DNA from 2 places in the Alteromonas sp. AWJ4_197 genome. Region 2 is predicted to be linked to the other one. Evidence: predicted binding sites of a transcription regulator. Region 2 holds the regulator's gene; the other holds the start of a gene.
What was found. Region 2 encodes FliA, which starts transcription of late flagellar genes. Its sites were predicted from a motif close to CTAAAGNTNNNNNNNNNNNNGCCGATA; they were not measured.

Region 1 (4,097 bases), on a different contig from region 2:
GCAGGTTATCTCATCGTTTCTTCCGCTAGTCTGGAAGCGAGTCTTCCTGTCACCGTTGCAGTGTCTTTGCTTATTAGCGGTATCGTTACACCCTGGCTTGCATCTCTGCTGAGTTCGTCTTCAACGTCCTCTACAGTGAATGCTGATGTGACTTCTGATACTTCCGGAGAAACAGCCACTTTATATGTAGGTAATCTTCCATATAAAGCGAACGAAGATGCAGTGAAAGAATATTTCAAGGATTACATCGAAGTTCAGAGTGTTCGTCTTATGAAGGACCGTCGTACTGGAAAACGTAAAGGGTATGGATTTATCGAAGTCATTACCCGCGACGTAGATTCAGCTATTACGGAACTAAACGATAAAGTATTTCTGGAAAGAACATTGAAAGTACGTGCTGCAAGGGAGAAAGGAGAAACCGAGTAGTCGTACTACACAAACATAAAAGAACCCCGGCATGCCGGGGTTCTTTTTTATCTGAATATTGAATTGGGCATCACTACTTTAATAGTCCGCCCGTATCTTTCAGCTTTCGCTTGCCGGAGGCTCTACAGGCTGAGTTTTCTGTTGCTCGCCCGGCATTGCGTCAAGTAAACGCTGATTGAAACTATGGAAACGATTTATAGCTGTGACTAAATCCGGTACCTGTACATCCTTCATTTCGTTGATCAGGCCATTTATCAGAGTGTTGAAGTCTTCACCTGAAGCTAGTTGTTGTCTCGCCGAATCAAAGACGTTAAGCATCTTATTCAGATATTGTGCCACAGGCTTCGCTTCATCGCCGTGGGAACCGGACTCGCTGCCGTCACGATAATGCTGAATAGCACCGTAAGTTTTCACAACTTCCGTTTGCTGCGTTCTGTTCAGTTGCAATGCGTAACCCGTAAGTTCCTGATCATCAAATCCCAGTTCCAGCGCTTTCTCAAACGCCTTATCCAGATCGCCACCAAAGAACGTGTCAGCCAGATCGTTAACGGATTCCACTAAATCAGCAATGGCCGTTAATTCACCTTCATCCAGCTCGCCTTTCAGAGAGAAACTGATCCCCTGACGATCAAAGTACGAGTAAGAGGTACTGTCTGTAGCAACGACATTCTGAAAACCATTATCATCACCCCCCTGCCCCTGCTCAGTCGTATAAGCGACGGTTTGCTGGCTGGCATATTGATAAGCCCTCAGACTCTCAAAGCTCAACTGCACTTCATCACCATCTCTGGTACGAATTGTCAGACTGGCAGACTCTGAGTTGCTGCTGTTAACGTTCAAAGCTGATTCAACACCGCCTGCGGCAAGTTGATCTTCATTCTGAATACCGAGCAGATCAGACTCCAGTGCATTAATGCGGTTTTCGATGAGACTGCGGCTTCTGTCGATGCCCGTTGAGATATCATCATTCATCAGGCCTCCCAGATCTTTTTCCGCCATGGCAATTCCCCGGGAAACCCCTTCTCTCGCCTGCGAAAAAAGATTACCGAGTTTCTCTTCATCCGCACCACCTCTTGCAGCACCCTGAATGACCCCACCGACAAAACGCATAACGTTTTTTGCCACTTCCTCAAAATCAAATAAAGAGGTTTCCTTCTCTTTATCTGACGTATCATCTTTTGCAAACTTTCCACGCTGTCCGTCAACGGTAATCTGTTGCTCCATTGACGAACTGTAGACTTTCAGGCCAATGGTCGTCTGCGAACTACTGACGCTTACCATTGCGGTTTGCCGCTGCTGAAATTCAGCAGCCTGACGAAGTCCATCCTGCTGTAACTGCTTTTTGATTGCTTTGTTAGGGTCTTCAGGTGCCTTCTGCTCTGCAACAGCCGGCTTCTGCTCACTAACAAATGCCTTAATTTCACCCACGTTCATAATGTTGTCCTCACTAACCTCACATTAGTTATCGGCAGACTTAACGAATTGTTTAATTTTAATGCAATCTCAGAACAGTGTTTGCACAAATAATTTAAGACACTACAATGCGCAGCCCGGCAAACAAGATGAAGCAACTACCATGACAACTCAGACACACAGTCAGCAATATACCGCGCAGTTAGACGAAAAGATCTCGCGACTGTCACAACTACTTGATCAATATGGTCAAACTGAGATGTCTGTGTTTGCCTCTGAAGAAACCGGCTACCGCATGCGTGCAGAATTTCGGGTATGGCATGATGGCGATGACTTGTATCACATCATGTTCAACAGCGAGACGAAAGAAAAGTATCGCGTTGACACCTTCCCGCCGGCAAGCGATACCATCAATGCCGCTATGCAATTTTTAATGACAGCACTTCGTTCAAGCCCGGTACTGAGAAAGAAGTTATTTCAGATTGATTATCTGAGCGGACTTTCGGGTGAACTGGTGATAAGCCTTCTGTATCACCGTCAGCTGGATGATGAATGGGAAACGGCTGCCAGGGCACTGCAAGATACGTTGTCAGACACCTTCGGCACAGTGAATGTTATCGGCCGGGCACGTAAGCAGAAGAAAATTCTGGGCAATGACTTTATCATCGAATCGCTGCCGGTAAACGGACGACACTATCAATTCAGGCATATCGAAAACAGCTTTACCCAGCCGAATGCAAAAGTGAACTGCCGCATGATCGAATGGGCATTGTCTGTGTGTGAAAACACCAGCGGCGATCTGCTTGAAATGTACTGCGGAGCCGGTAATTTCTCACTGCCTATGGCCAGCCAGTTTCGCAAAGTCATCGGCACTGAAATCGCCAAACCTTCGGTTAACGCTGCGCAATTTAACATTGAAGTGAACAACATAGACAATGTGGAGATTGTTCGTCTGTCTGCAGAAGAGTTTACAGAAGCATTAAGAACCGGACGTCAGTTTTCCCGCCTTAACGGCATTGATTTATCAGAATACAACTTTACGACTGTACTGGTTGACCCGCCAAGAGCCGGTCTTGATGAAGAATCACTGAAGATGATTCAGGACTATCCGGAAATTATTTATATTTCCTGTAATCCCGAGACGCTGGCAGCGAATCTGGCGACATTGTCGCAAACCCACGATCTGGTGGCGTCTGCCTTGTTCGATCAATTCCCTTTTACGCACCACATTGAAGCCGGCGTAAAACTGGTTAAGAGAAACCGTTAATTACTCACTTTTGACTTTCCGGGGGGCGATAGACTTTTGCCCCCAACTGTACAAAACGCAATTGCGCTTTTACCCTGTGACCAATTTCCTGCCTCAACGGCACATCCACTTCTAATGCTTCAGCTCCGGCACTGAATACAAGCCGGACCATGGCTTCTGCCTGAAGACTTGCCAGTTGATGCTCTGCCCCCTGACTTTCAACAATATAATCAGCCAGTTCTTCAATAAAATGCTGAATTTCCCTCAGTACTGCCATCCGGTAAGCAGTTGAGGTGCCGGTGTGTTCACGGAGCAGTAATCTGAAGACGTTAGTATTGGCGGTAATAAATTCCATGAAGGTATCAACCGACGTATCGATAACCCCGCCGCCACTGGCGATACGGCGTCTTGCCTGACGCATCAGTTGACGGAGTGCAAGACCAGCCTCGTCCACCAGCGTCAGACCGAGTTCGTCCATATCTTTGAAGTGACGGTAAAAAGAAGTCGGCGCAATGCCGGCTGCACGGGAGACTTCACGTAAACTGATAGCAGACAAACTGCGCTGCTCATCAAGCAAACCAAAAGCAGCATTGATAATATTCTGGCGGGTTTTTAATTTTTGCTCCTGACGACTCACCGCCAACTCCTTCTTTTCATTCCGGATACCTGTAAAACGGTATCGATTGTACCTTACCCCGGCGATGACGGCACATCAGTTTCACAGAATCTGCACTATACTTAAAGCTGAAAATGTCGCTTTTCCCTTGCCTGCGCCCGGTGAAAACGATAAATTAGCGTACAGTTGTAAGCCGAGTTGTTATCATGAAAAAACCACCAATTATCCTGACCAATGTTCTGGTATTTATTATTACCGGTGCAATTGCGTTACTGGCAGTGCCCCTTTGGGCGGTCACCATGGGATTCGACACCACGGAAGTGGTGACGGCTGTCGTATTATTTTATTTCACCGGTATGTCTATTACTGCCGGCTATCACCGTCTGTGGTCTCATA
Region 2 (4,097 bases):
CTCTTCCGCTGCCGGAGCTGCGGCCGCTGGTGTAGCGGCAGGTGCGGCATCGCCACCAAACTGTCCTTTACCGTGAAGCTCGTCTAACAGAGCCTCAAATTCATCATCGGTGATATCTTCACCATCTCCGCCAGCCGCTGCTGCCGGAGCGGGCGCAGGTGCAGCTGGCTTAGAAGGTGCATCTGCTGACGGTCTGCCGGGCGCACCGGAACCATGCAGCTGGTCCAGTAACGCTTCAAATTCATCTTCGCTGATATCTTCAATGCTGTTATCGCCGGCAGGCTCAGCAACAGCGGCGGCTTCCGGTGCAACCGGTACCTCTTCAAAAATCAGCTCAGGTTCTTCTGCTACCGGCACTTCTTCTGCTGGTGCTGCCGTTTCCCCGCCAAAAATATTTTCGCCGGGGGCTTCTGGCTTGCTCAACTTATGCAGAACATCAACAAGATTTGAATCAGCGGCTTCGAGTGGTTCACGGGCTTTTACCCGCTCAAACATTTCCACTACGACGTCTGTCGCTTGCAGAATGACATCCATTAATTCCGGCGTCAGTGTACGCTGGCCATTACGCATTACGTCAAAGACGTTTTCTGCGCCGTGACAAATCTCAACCAGTTCAGTCAGAGATAAGAAACCTGCGCCACCTTTTACCGTGTGATATCCACGGAAAATCGCGTTGAGGAGGTCAGCGTCTTCCGGATTATTCTCCAGGTCAACTAACTGTTCCTGTAATTGTTCCAGGATTTCTCCGGCTTCGACCAGAAAGTCCTGTAATATATCCTCATCAACATCAAACGACATTCATTCGCTCCCCTAAAAACCAAGGCTCGACAGGAGATCATCCACGTCATCCTGGCCTTGTACTACGTCATCCCGCTTCTCAGCGTTCATGATTGGCCCTTCCGCTTCAACAGCGTCCGGCTTGTTCGTGGTGCTCTGTGCTTTAACAGGTGCATCCCGTTCACCGAACACGGTCAGCATGTTCACAAGGCTGTCTTCGACTTCTTTCACCAGGTCAATCACTCTGCGAATAACCTGGCCTGTCAAATCCTGATAACCCTGTGCCATTAATACTTCGGTCAAAAGGCTGTTAAGTTTAGAAGAATCTTTCGACATGTCCTTAAACAGGGCGTCGATATCCATACATAAACTCTTGAATTCACCGAGCTCAATCTGACGGGTCATAAGCTTTTGCCATTCAGGCTCAAGAGTTGTGATCCGGTCTGATAAAGATTCAGCAATGGGCATACAGGACTCTACAGCGTCCATTGTAGTATTAGCCGCTTTTTCAGTTTCTTCAATAACGTAGGTGAGACGCGTTTGCGCATCAGGAATATCATCATTAGCCAGACCAGCAATTCGCTCGTCTAACTGGAAGGTGTTGAGGGCGTCATGAAGTTGACGGGTAAGTTTGCCAACTTCAGCAAAAAGTTCGACAGACTCTTTGGCAGATACGGCTTCAAGCAGGGCGCTGGCGGAGTCGTCATCGCCCTGCTCAAGATATGCTACCAGCTGTTTTGCTTCTTCGAGCGAAATAGGGACTTTTTTAGTAGGAGACATCCAGTAATCCTCTTCTCTGGCGGGAGCGGCTGGATCAACCTAAACGCTCAAAAATCTTATCGAGTTTTTCCTTAAGTGTAGCGGCTGTGAAAGGCTTCACAACATATCCGTTTACACCTGCCTGTGCTGCAGCAACGATTTGCTCTTTTTTCGCTTCAGCTGTCACCATTAATACTGGCAAGTGCTTGAGTTTGTCGTCTGCACGAATAGCGCGTAACAGGTCGATACCCTGCATACCTGGCATGTTCCAGTCGGTCACGACAAATTCAAAGTCGCCTTGCTGGAGCATGGGGAGGGCCGTACTTCCATCGTCAGCTTCCTGAATATTGGAAAATCCAAGATCTTTAAGCAGGTTCTTTATGATTCGTCTCATAGTAGAGAAGTCGTCTACTACAAGAATTTTCATACTCTTGTCCAAAATAGCCTCCGGTGAGGATTATCAATCGTTATTAATATTAGTATGTTTTATTCTTCTGCCTGCCATGATTGCATTCGGGCTTTTAGTTTTAACATGGCCTGGCTATGAATCTGGCTGACCCTTGACTCACTGACTTCAAGAACTTCACCGATTTCACGTAAATTCAGTTCTTCATCATAGTACAGGGACAGTACAATTGCTTCCCGTTCAGGTAATGTTGTGATGGCATGCGCCAACGCCTTTTGAAACGCCCCCTGCATTAAATCTTCGAGGGGTGAATCATTACCTTTATTCTGTTCTGTGCTGATTACATCTTCTGACACACCCAGGTCTTCAATACCGACAAGTTTACCGGCATTCACCTCGTTAAGCATTTGATGATAATCATTAATACTGACATTTAGCTTAGCAGCAATTTCTGTATCACGCGCGTCTCTGCCAGTTTCTCTTTCAACTTGTGTTATGGCTTCCGTAATTGCACGGCTATTTTTATGCACTGAACGGGGTGTCCAGTCGCCCTTACGGATTTCATCCAGCATAGCACCACGAATACGGATGCCTGCGAAGGTTTCGAAACTGGCCCCTTTCGAGCCGTCGAAATTTCTGGCGGCTTCCAGCAATCCGATCATCCCTGCCTGAATCAGGTCATCCACCAGCACACTGGCAGGCAAACGCGCCATCAGGTGATGGGCAATACGTTTTACAAGGGATGCATGGCGCTCGACCAGCTGCGACTTGTCGGTCTGCTGCTGGTAAGCTGCCGCTTTACTATTCAACGTTGGCTTCCTACTGCTTGCTTCGTCACCAGTTGTTCAATGAAAAATTCCAGGTGACCACCCGGCTGAGCCGGTACCGGCCAGTTAAGCGCTTTGGTGGCTAACTGACTAATCGCTACGGCCGCAGGAGAACCGGGAAATGCATCCACAATAGCGGTTTGCTTTCTGACTGCCCGACGAATATTTTCGTCGAAAGGTACAGTTGCCACCAATTCTAGTGCCACATCCAGGAATCTGCCTGTCACTTTTGATAACTTGCTGAATAATTCCTGCCCTTCACGGATGTCCCTAACCATGTTTGCCACAATTTTAAAACGGAACACGCCATGCTCACGGTTTAAAATTTTAATCAATGCGTAGGCATCGGTCAGAGAAGTCGGTTCGTCACAAACCACGACCATGATGTCCTGCGAGGCACGGGAGAAACTCAGTACCATATCGGAAATACCGGCTGCGGTATCTACAATCAGCACGTCAATCTGCGACCGCAACTCACTGAAAGCACGGATTAATCCGGCATGTTCTGTGGGCGATAACTCAGTCATTGCCTGAGTACCTGAAGTCGCCGGAGCGATTTTAATACCGTGAGGTCCGGTTACCAGAACATCATCAAGTGTGCATTCACCGGACAATACGTGAGAAAGGTTCTTCTCAACACGCAGACCCAGCATGACGTCAACGTTCGCTAATCCTAAATCGGCATCGAGTACCATGACCCGCTTACCTTGCTTGGCCATAGCAATCGCCGTGTTTAATGTAATGTTGGTTTTACCAACACCACCTTTGCCGCCGGTAACGGCAATAACCTTTATGAGGCGTGATTGATTCATCTTTCGTAAGCTACTCGCTTGATCTTCGATCATACTGCCTGAACTGAATTAACTTCATGATTACGCTTAGTATGATTCAAACCGTACTTTTTATAAAGCTTTGCAGCGGCAGATACGAGAGATTTTGCATCAGCAACTTTAATATCTTCAGGTACCTGCTGCCCGTCGGTCACATAACTAACTGGCAATTGCTGTTCAACAGCAACACTTAAAACCTCACCCAAACTGTAGCATTCATCAACTTTCGTGAAGATACATCCGTCAAGCTTAACGGAATTATACGCTTCAATGATGCGTTGCAATGCAGGATATTGGGTATTTGCCTGCGCAACCAGGTATTTACGGACAGGTTGCATTTGTCCGTGATTAAATTGACCAAGTTGTTTAATTAAACGACTGTCGCGCTGACTGAAACCAGCCGTGTCTATTAATATTAGACGCTTATGGCGTAACTGGAAGAGAAGTTCGGCTAATTCTTCACTGCTTTGCGCCTTCCTTGTGGTACAGCCAATAATT

Region 1: the regulator FliA is predicted to act here: its motif matches at 1,890-1,916, upstream of ACXAGC_RS17945 (DUF5610 domain-containing protein).

The regions. Positions count from the first base shown of each region.
Region 1 covers NZ_JBSWWW010000008.1:562-4,658, forward strand. The annotation lists gene ACXAGC_RS17940 (RNA recognition motif domain-containing protein) at 1-426, shown strand, start outside; gene ACXAGC_RS17945 (DUF5610 domain-containing protein) at 526-1,860, opposite strand; gene trmA (tRNA (uridine(54)-C5)-methyltransferase TrmA) at 2,003-3,106, shown strand; gene fabR (HTH-type transcriptional repressor FabR) at 3,111-3,722, opposite strand; gene ACXAGC_RS17960 (acyl-CoA desaturase) at 3,908-4,097, shown strand, end outside.
Region 2 covers NZ_JBSWWW010000005.1:193,680-197,776, reverse strand. The annotation lists gene ACXAGC_RS12560 (chemotaxis protein CheA) at 1-798, opposite strand, end outside; gene ACXAGC_RS12555 (protein phosphatase CheZ) at 811-1,557, opposite strand; gene cheY (chemotaxis response regulator CheY) at 1,592-1,975, opposite strand; gene ACXAGC_RS12545 (RNA polymerase sigma factor FliA) at 2,023-2,751, opposite strand; gene ACXAGC_RS12540 (MinD/ParA family protein) at 2,748-3,614, opposite strand; gene flhF (flagellar biosynthesis protein FlhF) at 3,611-4,097, opposite strand, start outside.